Regions from separate parts of the Cobetia sp. 14N.309.X.WAT.E.A4 genome, predicted to be linked through region 3. Evidence: predicted binding sites of a transcription regulator. Region 3 holds the regulator's gene; each other region holds the start of a gene.
What was found. Region 3 encodes LexA, which represses DNA repair genes until DNA is damaged. Its sites were predicted from a motif close to TACTGTNTANNTANACAGTA; they were not measured.
Positions count from the first base shown of each region.

Region 1 (5,076 bases), on a different contig from region 3:
TGATGACGATGGACTGTTCCTTGCCGGTGGCCTTGTCCTTGGCGGACACGTTCAGGATACCGTTGGCATCCAGATCGAAGGCGACTTCGATCTGCGGCACACCACGCGGGGCCGGCGGAATGTCGGCCAGGTCGAAACGACCCAGGGACTTGTTCTGTGCCGCCTGCTTGCGCTCACCCTGCAGGACGTGGATGGTCACCGCGCCCTGGTTGTCGTCAGCGGTGGAGAACACCTGAGACTTCTTGGTCGGGATGGTGGTGTTCTTCTCGATCAGCGGAGTCAGCACGCCACCCATGGTCTCGATGCCCAGCGTCAGCGGCGTCACGTCCAGCAGCAGCACGTCCTTGACGTCGCCACCCAGCACGCCACCCTGGATACCGGCGCCGACGGCGACCGCTTCATCCGGGTTGACGTCCTTGCGCGCTTCCTTGCCGAAGAATTCAGCGACCTTGGACTGCACCAGCGGCATGCGAGTCTGACCACCGACCAGGATGACATCGTCGATCTCGGAAGCGGACAGGCCGGCATCGGCCAGAGCGGTCTGGCACGGCTTCAGGGAGCGAGCGACCAGCTCATCGACCAGCGACTCGAGCTTGGAACGGGTCACCTTGACGTTCAGGTGCTTCGGACCGGTGTTGTCTGCGGTGATGTACGGCAGGTTCACGTCGGTCTGCTGAGCGCTGGACAGCTCGATCTTGGCCTTCTCGGCAGCTTCCTTCAGACGCTGCATGGCGAGATTGTCGCCGGACAGGTCGATGCCGCTGTCGGACTTGAACTGGTCAACGAGGTAGTTGATCAGATGCATGTCGAAATCTTCACCGCCCAGGAAGGTGTCGCCGTTGGTGGCGAGCACTTCGAACTGGGTCTCACCGTCGACGTCCGCGACTTCGATGATGGAGATATCGAAGGTACCGCCACCCAGGTCGTAGACCGCGATGGTCTTGTCACCACGAGACTTGTCCATGCCGTAGGCGAGTGCCGCGGCAGTCGGCTCGTTGATGATGCGCTTGACCTCGAGACCCGCGATGCGGCCGGCGTCCTTGGTCGCCTGACGCTGGGAGTCGTTGAAGTAGGCCGGCACGGTGATGACCGCTTCGGTGACTTCTTCACCGAGGTAGTCTTCCGCGGTCTTCTTCATCTTCTTGAGGATTTCCGCACTGATCTGCGGCGGTGCCATCTTCTTGTCCTTCACCTGGACCCAGGCATCGCCATTGTCGGCTTCGACGATCTTGTACGGCACCATCTTGATGTCTTTCTGGACGACATCATCCTTGAACTTGCGACCGATCAGACGCTTGACCGCGAACAGGGTGTTCTCCGGGTTGGTCACTGCCTGACGCTTGGCCGACTGACCAACAAGGATCTCGTTGTCGTCGGTGTAGGCGATGATGGACGGCGTGGTGCGGCCACCTTCAGCGTTTTCGATGACCTTGGTCTTGTCGCCGTCGAGCACTGCCACACAAGAGTTGGTAGTACCCAAGTCAATACCGATGATGCGTCCCATAATCGTATACCTCGAATCTGTTGCTAGCCTGAAAGATGAGTCTGGTTGTCGGTACCTTGTGTCGGCACCTGAACTTGCTTCAATAAGTGGGGTCGCGCGTCAGGCTTTCAAGGGTGTGCTGGCATTTTTTGCCGCCCTGATCCTCCTTGAAGCCCCGCAGGGCGGGCATGTGCCATCACGACACATGCCCTCATGGCCACTCGACCCCGCAGGGCCTCAGTTGGCCTTGCTGACCGCGACCATCGCCGGACGCACCAGGCGACCATTGAGGGTGTAGCCCTTCTGCATCACGTCGATGACGCTGTTCGGCTCGGCATCCGGAGATGGCACCATGGCGACCGCCTGATGGTATTCCGGGTCGAAGGGCTCGCCGTGCGGGTCCAGCTGCTCGACGCCTGACTTGTTCAGGGCATCCAGCTGCATTTTCAAGGTCATCTCGATACCTTCGACATGTGCCTTGGCTGCCTCGTCGTCGCTCATGGACTCAAGCGCCTTCTCGAGCGAGTCCACCACCGGCAGCATTTCCTTGACGAACTTCTCCAGCGCGAACTTGCGAGCCTTCTCGGCATCCTGTTCGGCGCGACGGCGCGCGTTCTGCGCCTCGGCAGCTGAACGCAGCGCCTGGTCCTTCGCCTCCTTCACCGCCTGCTCGAGTTCCTCGACCTGAGCGGCCAGCATCTCGGCTTCCGGATTGTCGATCAGCTCACCTTCGCTTTCGGCGGCGACATCGGTGGCATCCAGTATGTCTTCAATCACTTCGCCTTCCGGAGTTTCCGGCTGCGGCTCGGCGTCGCGAGCGGCACGCTGAAGTTCTTCATCCATCGGGGTCTGCGGATCCTGAGCCATGCTGTTCTCCTGCGGGCCGACGTCTGTGCGCCATTGCCCTGTTCGTGGCCTGCGGAGCCTGCCTCGAGACGACGATGGCAAGCCCCTGAAGACAGGCCATGAGTTGCCTGTAGGGCAGCAAGGCCGCGCCATTGCTGCCGACGATGAGTGTCAGGGCCTTTATATGGGGCCGGCACTCGGCTTCTCAAGCCTTCGATGCGGCTTTTCTGCCAGCTGAGTCCGGCATGGATTGAAGGCCGACGGAGCGTGCTGTATAAAAAGCCATATACACTGTATGTACATCCTGTATGGCGACTCCGTAGTCACCCCCGAAACGGGCAATGATCGGCACGGCGTACGCCCCAGCTTCCCTTCGGAGGTAGTCATGCTGCTACAGCTCGCCATTCAAGATTTCGCCATCGTCGAGACACTGGAACTCGATTTTCGCCGCGGCATGACCGCCATCACCGGCGAGACGGGTGCCGGCAAGTCCATCCTGCTCGGTGCACTCGGCCTGTGCCTGGGCGAACGTGCCGATGCTGGCAGCGTGCGACACGGCGCGGATCGCGCGGATCTCATCGCACGCTTCGATATCACAAGCCTCAGCGACGCGCGCGAGTGGCTGGACGAACGCGAGCTGGGCAGCGACGACTGCCTGCTGCGCCGGGTGATCACCGCCAGCGGACGCTCGAAGGCCTGGATCAACGGCACCCCCTGCACCATCGCGGACCTGCGGGAACTGGGTGAGCACCTGATCGACATCCATTCCCAGCACGCCCACCACTCGCTGCTGAAGGAAGAGACGCACCTGCGTCAGCTCGACGAGTACGCCGGGATCGAGACGCAGGTCACGCAGCTGCGCGAGGACTTCCGCCACTGGCAGGAGGCACATCGCCGCCTCAAGCGCATGAGCAATGATGGCGACGAGGTACGCGCTCGTCGCCAGCTGTTGCGCTATCAGGTCGAGGAGCTTGATGAGCTGGCACTCAGCGAGGGCGAGCTGGAGGCACTGGAGCAAGAGCAGGAAACCCTGGCCAATGCCGAACAGATTCTCAGCGAGGCGCAGGCCGCCGCCGAGTGCTGCGATCATGATGATGAAGGCGCCCTCGCGCGCCTCAATCAGGCCGTGGCGCGACTGACACACCTGCCGGGCAGCGAGCAGGGTTCGCTGGCCAGCGCACTGGGCATGCTGGAAGAGGCACGCATCCAGATAGAAGAAGCGGCACGCGAGCTGAACCGCTTCGTCGAAGTCACCGAACTCGACCCGGAGCGCCTGGCCTTCGTCGATGAGCGCCTTGGGCGCATCCACCAGATCGCCCGCAAGCATCATGTCTTGCCCGAGGAGCTGCATGGCCTGCACCAGCGACTGAGCGAGGAGCTGGAAGGGCTCGGGGGTGACGAGGAGGCCATCGAGGCCCTGCGTCAGGAAGTGGCGGCCCGCCGGGATGCCTGGAAGATCCTGGCTACTGAGGTCGGTACGTCACGAGCCGCTGCCGCCCCCCAGCTGGCCAGCGACATCCAGGATCAACTGGCCTTCCTCGGCATGGGCAAGGCGACGTTCGAGGTTGCCGTCGAGCCACGCGAGCGCCCGCAACCCGAAGGCATGGAGCGCATCCACTTCCGCATCAGTGCCAACCCGGGGCAGCCGCCGCGGGCGCTGGCCAAGGTCGCTTCGGGCGGTGAACTGTCCCGCGTCTCGCTGGCCATTCAGGTGGTGGCCGCCAGTCGCTCGACCATTCCCAGCCTGGTCTTCGATGAAGTGGATGTCGGCATCTCCGGTGCGACCGCCGAGATCGTCGGTCAGCTGCTGCGCCGACTGGGCGACAAGGGTCAGGTGCTGACCGTCACCCACCTGCCTCAGGTCGCGGCCCAGGCGCATCAACATCTGCATATCGAGAAGCAGGCAGAGAAGAACACCACACGTACCCACATGGCACTGCTGGACGAGAGTGGCCGCGTGCGGGAACTGGCACGCATGCTGGGCGGCATTCACCTGTCCGAGCAGACCCTGGCACACGCTCGCGAGATGCTCAGCGCGGCGGACAGCCGTCACTGAGCCCCGACAGGCCGCCTTCCCGACGTCCATTCGTCCAATGAACCTCCTGGCAGTTCGAACGCCAGAAACACCAACGGCCGCCCCTGTGGGGCGGCCGTTGGTGTTTCTGTCCTGCAGCGAACCTTGTCATCCCTGACACAGGCGAGGCCTGAGCATCAGCTGTCGCTCTTGGTGTCCTTGGGACGCACGTAGAGCACCAGCGCATGCTCGACCAGCTCATAGCCATGCTCCTCGACGATCTCGCGCTGGCGGCGCTCGATCTCGGGATCACAGAACTCTATGATCTCGCCGCTGTCCAGACATACCATGTGGTCATGGTGTTCTTCCTGGGACAATTCGAAGACAGCATGGCCGCCATCGAAATTGTGACGCATCACCAGTCCAGCAGTTTCAAACTGGGTGAGCACACGATAAACCGTCGCCAGACCGACATCTTCGCCAGCCTCAAGCAACGCCTTGTACACGTCCTCGGCACTCAGGTGTCGATCCATCGATTTCTCGAGGATCTGCAGGATCTTGACTCGCGGTAGGGTTACCTTGAGTCCCGCCTTGCGCAGTTCATGGTTCTGATCGGCCATGCTGGGGTACTCTTCGCAGTCGCTTGATGTATCAGGTATGATCGGCCAAGGCAAAACGATAGGGAATCTTCAGGGCAAATGCAAAACTTGATCAAAACAGTCGCCTTTTGCAG
Region 1 covers NZ_JAPNXT010000004.1:51,812-56,887, forward strand. The annotation lists gene dnaK (molecular chaperone DnaK) at 1-1,504, opposite strand, end outside; gene grpE (nucleotide exchange factor GrpE) at 1,721-2,350, opposite strand; gene recN (DNA repair protein RecN) at 2,715-4,385, shown strand; gene fur (ferric iron uptake transcriptional regulator) at 4,541-4,963, opposite strand; gene OW493_RS07145 (outer membrane protein assembly factor BamE) at 5,042-5,076, shown strand, end outside.
Region 1: recN (DNA repair protein RecN) is a predicted target of LexA. The motif match lies at 2,619-2,638, and genes of this name have one in related genera.

Region 2 (5,076 bases), on a different contig from region 3:
CCCGAGAGAATCGCCAGCGCCAGGCGCGGCCCGACCCCGGAAATCTTGATCAATTCCCGGAACAGACGACGCTCCGGCTCCTTGCCGAAGCCATAAAGCAACTGGGCGTCTTCACGCACGACCAGATGGGTGAACAGCTGACAGTCCTCCCCGACAGCCGGCAGACCCAGCAAGGTATTCATGGAGGCTTCAAGTTCATAGCCCACACCCTGTACATCGAGTACCAGATGAGGCGGCTGCTTTTCGAGCAAACGCCCGGTCAGACGTCCAATCATGTTTCGGGCTGTCCTTGAGTCTTCAGTGCCGCCTGCTCATCACATCAGGTGTCAGGCGGCACGGGTTGTTGCGATGCGGGCAAGCCTACCAAAGATAACGTGCAGGCGGCATGTCCGAGTGTCACGACGATTTTGTCGCATGAATCTGACAGTCACTTGTAGCCATGAGGCCAGATGCAGGCAGCATGCGGAAGCCAGCAGAACGCAAGATGCTGCCTGACATCGTGAAAACAAGCCCACAAGTGACTGAAAAATTGGAATTTATTGATAACGATAGCGTATCTGGCGCAAGCGGGCTTGTCACTTCTCGCCTGTAGAGGCCGCCTTCAGTACACGCCGAAGTCTGCTCCCCACTCTCTTCAGCCCCTGACCAGACACTATTCAGACCCTACGTGACCGGCAGACACCTCATTTGCCCGGCTCAAAGTCACGCCAGCTACTGCTGCGTCGTGCGCGGGAGCTCTTGCGCCCTGCACCCGCCCCCAGACCCAATGCCTCCAGCTGCGCGCTGCTCGGAGTCAGTCGCATGCGTGCAAAGCAATGTGTCAGCGCGATGGCCAGAGCATCCGCGGCATCCGCCTGAGGCGTTGCAGACAGCTTGAGCGTATGGGTCACCATATGCTGGACCTGGGCCTTGTCTGCTGCACCGGACCCCGTGACAGCCTGCTTGATCTGTCGCGGCCCATACTCTGATACCGGCAGGCCGTGGTTCGCTGCACACACGATGGCTGCCCCACGTGCCTGACCGAGCTTGAGCGCGGAGTCGGCATTCTTGGACATGAAGACCTGCTCGATGGCGAACTCCGCCGGGCAATGCATGGCAATCACTTCACTGATACCGGCGTAGATCTGCGCCAACCGCTGGTCGAGGCTGACCTGGGACATGCGGATGCAACCACTGTCCACATAGCGGGGCTGAGCCGCCGAGACGTCCAGTACGCCGTAACCGGTCAGGCGTGACCCCGGATCAATGCCAAGAATGATCATGCCACCGCCTCACGTCTCACACTCATTGCCTCTCCACCCCTGTCGTCTTTCGTGCTTACTGTGTATATAACCAGCCACAATGCCACAAAAAAGGCGGTGCGACACTGTCATTGCCTGCATCATCTGCAGGTAACAGTCTCACACCGCCTTGCCGGGGGTCACTTGCCCGCTTGCGCGGGACTCCCCCTCTCCCGGGCGCTGATGGCGCCTGTCAGGAGAGGTTGATCACCCCGGGGTCATTCGCCTGGATCAGGCCTGACCGCCTTCCTCTTCAACCTTGACCTTCTGACGCAGACGGATGTTCAGCTCCTTGAGCTGCTCACCGCTGACTTCCCCCGGGGCGTCGGTCATCATGCAGCCAGCGCTCTGGGTCTTCGGGAAGGCGATGACTTCACGAATGGTCTTGGCGCCGGTCATCAGCATGACCAGACGGTCGAGACCGAAGGCCAGACCACCATGGGGCGGCGCGCCGAACTTGAGCGCGTCGAGCAGGAAGCCGAACTTCTCTTCCGCTTCCTCTTCGCCGATGCCCAGCACTTCGAACACGGTACGCTGCATGGCCTGGTCGTGGATACGGATGGAACCGCCACCCAGCTCAGTGCCGTTGATGACCATGTCATAGGCGCGAGACAGTGCCGCTTCCGGGTCGGCCTTGAGTTCTTCCGGGGTGCAGGACGGCGCGGTGAACGGGTGGTGCAGCGCGCTCAGGCGGCCATTGGCATCGGCTTCGAACATCGGGAAGTCGACGACCCACAGCGGTGCCCATTCGCGGGTGTAGAGGTTGAGGTCTTCGCCCAGCTTGACGCGCAGCGCACCGATGGCCTCGGCCACGATGTTGGCCTTGTCGGCACCGAAGAACACGATGTCGCCATCGACGGCGCCACAGCGGTCCAGCACGTCATCCACGACGTCTTCCATGAACTTGACGATCGGCGACTGCAGACCCTCGATGCCCTTGGCACGCTCGTTGACCTTGATCCACGCCAGGCCCTTGGCACCGTAGATGCCGACGAACTTGGTGTAGGCGTCGATTTCCTTGCGTGACAGGCTGGCACCGCCCGGTACACGCAGCGCGGCGACACGGCCCTTGTCATCCTTGGCCGGGCCGGAGAAGACCTTGAAGTCCACACCGCTCATCAGGTCATCGACATCGACCAGCTCCAGCGGGATGCGCAGGTCCGGCTTGTCGGAACCGAAGCGCTGCATGGCTTCGGAATACGGCATGGTCGGGAAGTCGCCCAGCTCGACATCCAGCACTTCCTTGTAGAGACCACGGATCATGGTCTCGGTCATGCCCATGATGTCCTTCTCGTCGACGAAGCTGGCCTCGAGGTCGATCTGGGTGAATTCCGGCTGACGATCGGCGCGCAGATCCTCGTCACGGAAGCACTTGGCGATCTGGTAGTAACGATCGACACCGGCGACCATCAACAGCTGCTTGAACAGCTGCGGAGACTGCGGCAGCGCGAAGAAGCTGCCGGCATAGGTGCGGCTCGGCACCAGATAGTCACGTGCCCCTTCCGGCGTGGCACGCGTGAGAATCGGGGTTTCGATGTCGAGGAAGCCCAGGGCTTCCAGCTGGGCACGCACGCTGTGGGTGATGCGTGAACGCAGGCGCAGCTTGTCGATCATGTCCGGACGACGCAGGTCGACATAACGATACTTGAGGCGAACTTCCTCACCGACCTTGTTGTGGTCGTCCAGCTGGAACGGCGGCGTCTGTGCGGTGTTGAGCACTTCGACATCCTTGGCCAGCACTTCGATCATGCCTGTCGGCATGTTCGGGTTCTGGGTGCCTTCCGGGCGCATGCGAATACGGCCCTTGATGCGCAGGACGTACTCGCTGCGCGCCTTGTCGGCAGTGGCGAAGGCATCGACGGTGTCCGGATCGACGACGATCTGGGCGATACCGTCACGGTCGCGCATGTCGAGGAAGATGACGCCACCGTGGTCGCGACGGCGGTGCACCCACCCGCACAGAGTGACATCCTGATCGATCAGGGTCTCGTTCAGTTTGCCGCAATAGTGGCTGCGCATGTTGATTCCTTGTTGCTCAAATTCGTGATCGACGCACTGGTGCGCGTCTGTCTCAGAGGGCCTGACGCTGGAGATGCCTGCCACTCATGCATGACCTTGCACATGGATGGCAGGCATGACAGCTGGCCTGATGACGGGAGACATCAGGACGAGCTATCGCCACCTCCGGCCAGATTCTTCTTGCTGCCGGACTTGAAATCCGTTTCGTACCAGCCACTGCCCGCCAGACGGAAACCGGCGGCGGATACCAGCTTTTCCAGCTGGTCCGTCTTGCATTCCGGACATTCCGTCAGCGGCGCGGCGCTGATCTTCTGCAACTTGTCCATCCGATGGCCACAGGCCTTGCAGTGGTATTCATAGATCGGCATGGTTTTTTCCTGACGATACTGGTCCCGAGCGCATGAATGCGAGTCGCAGACCATGACAATGTTATGCCTTGCGGCGCCCTTGCATCAGACGTGCCGGAGACATCAATATGAGTGACATCTCAAGCACAGCTTCGGAACGCGTACAATAAGGCCAGTTGAACGTCTTTCAAGTCAAAGCGAAAGGGCCACATTATAGCGTGCTCGGCCCCTTGCGGGGCAACACCTCGATAGATTCCCGGCAATGCGCCGTCATGCCCGGCCAGGGTCAGGCCTCATTCACTGCCGCCCGGCCGTCTCACGTCATGAGGACACCGATGTCTGATCCCCAACTCGCATCTGCAACTTCCCCTACTGCTGCCGCTGGTGCTGGCCCGCAGGCCGTGATGCTCGACATGGCATCACTTGGCGACGGCCTTGACTTCAGCCGCCTGAAGGACCGGGTCAATGGGCTGGTCTGCCATGATGCCACGTTGCCCGAGCAGGTCGTGGAGCGTCTGGAGGGTGCCGAGATCGTGCTGGTCAACAAGGTACGCCTGGAGGCGCAGCATCTGGAGGCCCTGCCGACATTGAAGCTGATCGCCGTCATGGCCACCGGCACCAACAACATCGACATGGAAGCGGCAAGGGCGCAAGGCATACGCGTCATGAACGTCGCGGCCTATGGCACCGCCTCTGTCGCACAGCACACCTGGATGTTGATGCTGGCACTGGCCGGACAACTGCCTGGCTACCAGGGAGATGTCGCGAGCGGTGAATGGCAGCGCAGCAATACCTTCTGCCTGATGGGCCGCCCCACCCTGCAGCTGGCCGGCAAGCATCTGGTGATCGTCGGCAAGGGGGAGCTGGGGACTGCCGTGGGCAGGTTGGCGGAGGCGTTCGACATGCGCGTCACCTTCGCCGCGCGCCCGGGCAGTGAGTCGACGTCTCAACGACCGAGCCTGAAACACCTCCTGCCTGAAGCGGACGTCATCAGCCTGCACTGCCCCCTGACGCCGGAGACACACCATCTGATCGACGAGCAGGCCCTGGCGTTGCTGAAGCCCGGTGCCCTGCTCATCAACTGTGCACGCGGTGGCATCATCGATGAAGAGGCTGCACTTGCCGCCTTGAAGCGTGGGCACCTCGGTGGACTGGCCGTCGACAGCCTGCCGGAGGAGCCGCCCCGGGAGGGCCATGCCCTTCTGACAGCGCTGGCTAACGGCCGCACGGCGTCTGAGGCCGGATGGAATCTCATCGTCACGCCCCACAATGCCTGGATCAGTCGTGAAGCGCGTCAGAACATATTGGATCTGAGTCTTGCCAATATCGAGGCCTATCTCGGCGAAAACGTCTGAGACATGGACGAGGGGGCTGCATTGCTATGCCCGCCCGCTGGCAGAAGCATGGATAGACACCAGAAGGGGGCCAGA
Region 2 covers NZ_JAPNXT010000003.1:62,201-67,276, reverse strand. The annotation lists gene ruvA (Holliday junction branch migration protein RuvA) at 1-275, opposite strand, end outside; gene ruvC (crossover junction endodeoxyribonuclease RuvC) at 684-1,262, opposite strand; gene aspS (aspartate--tRNA ligase) at 1,512-3,299, opposite strand; gene OW493_RS05540 (zinc ribbon domain-containing protein) at 3,443-3,667, opposite strand; gene OW493_RS05535 (D-2-hydroxyacid dehydrogenase) at 3,982-5,001, shown strand.
Region 2: ruvC (crossover junction endodeoxyribonuclease RuvC) is a predicted target of LexA. The motif match lies at 1,319-1,338, and genes of this name have one in related genera.

Region 3 (5,076 bases):
TGGCGCAGCCCGTGCAGCAGCGCGTCATCCCACAGGTTGCGACTCTTCTCGGCATGCACGGCCAGGCGACTGAGCAGAATGCGCTCGCTCAGATGCAGCACGACCACGGCCACCAGCACCAGGGCGAGGTTGATCCCCCAGAGTGGCAGACCGAAGGTCTGCTCCACCCAGTTGCGCAGCGGCTCGACCCAGTGATTGATCATCTCTTCGGCAGGCGCCGCCAGCTTGTCGGCAGCCGCCTCGGTGGCGGATTTCTCAGCCATGTGGAGTCCTTGGGTGACGTCTGGAGGAAAAGCCCCTCAAGGCTGGCTCATTCAGCCAAGCCCGATGGCATGGCCACCTGCTCGAGCGGCTGACTGGCCGCCAGCGCCTCGAGACGTGCATGGGTACGCCGCCAGCGAGACAGCCCCGCAAGGCCCTCGAGCGTGGGGCGGGCGCGCCCGTAGCGCAGACGCGCCTGACGCTTGCCGGCATTGCGCTGCTCATCCCCATCGAGGCTGTCGAGCACGGCACGTGCGGCGGCGGGATCATTGCACACCAGCGCCATGTCGCAGCCGGCATCCAGTGCCAGACGAGCGCGCACTTCCGGCTCGCCCTCGGCCACGGCAGCCGCCATGCCCAGGTCATCGGAGAAGATGGCGCCCTTGAAACCGAACTCCTCACGCAGCAGCCCCAGCCAGCTTGGCGAGAAGCCGGCGGGGCGCGCATCGAAGTCGGGATAGATGACATGAGCCGGCATCACGCCACCCAGGCGATCCGCCAGCGCCGCGAAGGGCTTGAGATCATGCTCGCGCAGCTCGCGGAAGGGGCGGGGGTCGATCACGCGCTCGCGGTGGGTATCCGCCGCGATGCCACCATGACCGGGATAATGCTTGCCGACCGCTGCCATACCAGCTTCGCGCAGGCCCTCGATGAAGGCGGTCCCGACGGCAATCACGTCCTCGGGAGTCGTCCCGAAACTGCGGTCGCCGATGATGGTGGAACCCGCGACATCGATATCCAATACCGGCGCGAAGGTGATGTCGCAGCCAATGGCGGCCATCTCCATGCCCAGCAACCAGCCGGCGTCACGGGCAAACCCGAGCCCTGACGACTGGGCATCATCACCGCAGCCGTCACAGTCACGTCCCAGGCAGCAATGTGCCAGGGCGCGCATCGGCGGCAGGCGGGTCACGCCTTCGCGCAGCCGTTGCACCCGTCCGCCTTCCTGATCGATGGCGATCAACAGATGTGGATTGACGCGGCGGATCTCACCGCACAGCGCCAGCACCTGCTCGGGAGAAGCACAGTTGCGCGCAAACAGGATGACGCCGCCGACGGCGGGGCGTGCCAGTAGTTCACGTTCGTCAGACGTGAGGGTATGCCCCTCGACGTCGAGCATTACGGAGCCCAATGGCTGTGTCATGACATCCTTCCTGTCCATGGCCTGCTGGCCGTGTCATGCGCTGCAAGGCATGGCACGCACGGCAGGGTTTCATGTCGTTACGGGGCTCGGCAGCCTGGAAGACAAGCCTCAGGACAGGCGGCCGGCGCGAGGAAAGGCGCAATTCTAGCCGACTGAGCGCGACTCGAACAGTCGCGAGCACCAGCCGCCAGGCAACGCAGCGTCAGGCGTGCAACAGCACTGGCGTTCCGGCCGGCGCATGCCGGTAAAGGCACAGCAGATCCTCATCGCGCAGACGAATGCACCCATGGGAGGCCGGGGTGCCCATCGGCTCGCTGGACGGCGTACCATGGAAGTAGATGTAGCGCCGCAGGCTGTCGACGCGCTGTCCCGCCGCGTTGCGGCCACGGTTGATGCCGGACTCGCGACCGCTGAGCCACAGGATACGCGTCAGGATCCAGTCGCGTTCGGGGTGCTCGGCGGCCAGTCGAGGCGTGAACACCTCTCCCGTGAAGCGCCGCCCACGATAGACGGCACCACGCGGATTGCCCTCCCCGATCGCGGCGCGAACCACATGCCAGCCGGTCGGCGTGCAACCGCTGCCATCGAGCTCGCCGATACCGTTGAGGCCGCTGGAGATCGCACAGGCATGCACCAGCGTGTCAGGGTCAGCCGCGGGGGGCGGCGCATCACGACTGCCACTCGGCGCGTCATTGCGTATCTCGAGACGCTGGCGGGTGAGATCCACCGCCACCCAGCAAGCCATCAGCTGGCCGCCTGGGTGACCGCATCACCATCTCCGAGCGATGCCGGCAGCGGAGCCGCCATCGCCGCGACCACCACCGGACGCATGTGCTGGATCAGCTCGCGCACACTGGTGTGATGGCCGTATTCGGCCTCTTCGATATCGCGCAGTGCGTCCAGTCCCGAGAAGGTGAAGATCACGCTGCCGAGCATGAAGTGCAGACGCCAGAAGCGCTCGTTGTCTGGCAGGTCCGGCGTCGCAAGCTTCAGGAGCTCGGCGAAGCGGCTGAAGACCGTGCCGTAATGCTCGCGGATGTAGCGACGCATGTGGCCCTGCCCCTGGGTATAGGCAAGCCCGAGCAGGCGCATGAAGGTACGCAGGCTGTTGCGCTCGGCCGGCACCTCCAGCACCGTGCGCGCCATCACTTCCAGCAGCGTTTCCAGCGGCACCTGACGACCGGCATGCTGCTGCTCGACACTGTCGAGTGCCGCATGGAAACGCTCGCTGAAGGGGTCGAGATAGCGGGCGAACACTGCCTGGATCAATGACTTCTTTGAGCCGAAGTGATAATTGACCGCCGCCAGGTTGACCTTGGCCTTGCTGGTGATATTGCGCAGCGAGGTTTCGGCGAAGCCTCGCTCGGCGAACAGGACCTCGGCGGTATCGAGGATACGGGTAACGGTATCGGTCTGGGCCATGGGCGGATGCCTTGTCAGGTGATCAGTCACGAGGGGGCACGGGAGTCCTTGTCCCCCCGGGAAACGGCAAGGCCGTGGCCCGGGGGCGACTCTTCTCATGCAGGTCAATCAAACGACATGTCGGTCTTCACGCACCGCGTGTCAGGCAGCGACTCCGAGGCGGAGGCTGCCACGAGCCGTATCCCGAGCACAGGACAGAAGCACAGGACACACAGGGTCAGGTACCGGTAGCCTGATGCGCCCGACGAACATTCGTTTGAAACAAGATAATTCTAGCTGTCCATGCCATGACTGGCAATTGCTGGTTGTTTCAAACACTCGACAGCCAAGACCGGCAGGACGCGCATTCACGCGGGACGCTCGGGGACGGGATGGTCATGGGGTGTCCCGGACACCCGCTGTCTCGCGTCAGCATGTCGATGTCGACGAAGATGCCGGCAACGTTGCTGCCAAAGCACCCACGATGCCTTGCATGACCGCCATGACTGGATACAATGACAGTTGTATGGATGCACACCCCGTGCCGTCAGCTCAGATGCCGCCCAGGCCAAAGGCAATGCCCATGACTCAGCCGCTTACTCCGCGCCAGCAGGATGTCTTCGACTTCATCATCAAGACCATCAAGTCCTCAGGCTATCCGCCAACGCGTGCCGAAATCGCCCAGGCACTGGGCTTTCGCTCACCGAATGCCGCGGAAGAGCATCTGCGCGCCCTGAAACGCAAGGGAGCCATCGAGATGGTGCCGGGCACCTCGCGGGGCATCCGCGTGCCGTCTCTGGCCGAGGCGGAAGAGGATAGCGAGCAGGGCCTGCCGGTCATCGGGGAAGTGGCCGCTGGCAGTCCTATCCTGGCCAGCCAGCATATCGATCGCCATTGCCCGCTGCCCAGTGACTACTTCTCGCCTGCCGCCGACTATCTACTGCGCGTACGCGGGGTCTCGATGAAGGATGTCGGCATTCTGGAAGGTGACCTGCTGGCCGTGCACCGCACGAGCAGCGTGCGTGACGGACAGATCGTGGTGGCGCGTCTGGGGGATGAAGTGACGGTGAAGCGTTTCCGTCGCGATGGCCATTACGTATGGCTGGAAGCCGAGAACGAGGACTTCGCTCCCATCAAGGTGGATCTGCGCACGGACAGCCTGGAAATCGAGGGCCTCGGCGTGGGCGTGATCCGCGATGGCGGCCTGCACTGATCTCAAGGCTCGCAGGCAGTCTGTCCTCACAGCGCTGACGCGCAGATGACGATTGTCGCCATCAGGGCATCCACGAAAAAACCCGCCGATTGGCGGGTTTTTTCGTGACAGGCAGACATGCGGGAAGTGCTCAGTGCACCATGCCTTCCGACTGCTCGTCTTCATCATCCTCGCCATCCCACAGGCGGGTGCGGGTGATGGCGTGGTCGATCATCTCACGCGCGACCTCGAAGCGATTGTCACGCAGCAGATCGGCAGCTTCATCGGAGATGCGGATACTGAGAAGTGGCTCACCTTCACTCTCGGCGGCACGCAGGATCACTTCCCCATCTTCCATTTGCACGATTTCAAGTACGGCGGGATCGGACACGTCATTCCTCCTGCACGGCATCCTGAGGATACCGGCGTCGTTGTGATCGTCAGCTTGACGGCGGGCAGGCCCTGCGACTTGCAGTCACTGGCGACAATGCAGAAAAAAGTACGACCACAGCCAGAGCCATGGTCGTACCGGAGAATGCAGGGCTTGCCACAATGCCGCCAGTCTAGCACCCGTCATGCCAGGGCGTCACCTGAATGACAGGTGCGTGACATGCCAGCGCCTTCGGGTCAGGCAAGGCGCGACGCTACCACTCCACATTCGACTCGCGAAGGTGTGACAGCAACGCCTTCATGGCGCTGACTGCCGTGGCGAGACGCTCTGCCAGAGGCGCATTGGCCGCCGCGGCGATGATGAGACCATCGCCACGCGCCTGGCCTTCCTCACGCCGGGCAGCACCGCCCTCTTCATGCAGACGCGTGATATCGGCCACCAGCTGGCTCAACCAACTGTCCGGCTGCGCCTGCAGGCTTCGCAACTGCTCGATTTCCGCCACGGGAGTCGGCGGTGTGGCCAGCCGCTCGCGCCAGCTGCCCTCAGGCCAGCGTGCCGACGCGGCGCACTCCTCGATCAACGAGGCCAATGCCAGCTCCATCAACGCCAGCGCCCCTTCCTCACCGGCCATGCGCCGTGCGACGGCATGCTCATCACGCGTCGCGACGGCCGCCTGCTCCAGCAGCA
Region 3 covers NZ_JAPNXT010000001.1:232,543-237,618, reverse strand. The annotation lists gene OW493_RS01055 (mechanosensitive ion channel family protein) at 1-263, opposite strand, end outside; gene nagZ (beta-N-acetylhexosaminidase) at 311-1,405, opposite strand; gene OW493_RS01045 (L,D-transpeptidase) at 1,608-2,150, opposite strand; gene OW493_RS01040 (TetR/AcrR family transcriptional regulator) at 2,150-2,827, opposite strand; gene lexA (transcriptional repressor LexA) at 3,390-4,019, shown strand; gene OW493_RS01030 (hypothetical protein) at 4,150-4,389, opposite strand; gene OW493_RS01025 (DUF6586 family protein) at 4,643-5,076, opposite strand, start outside.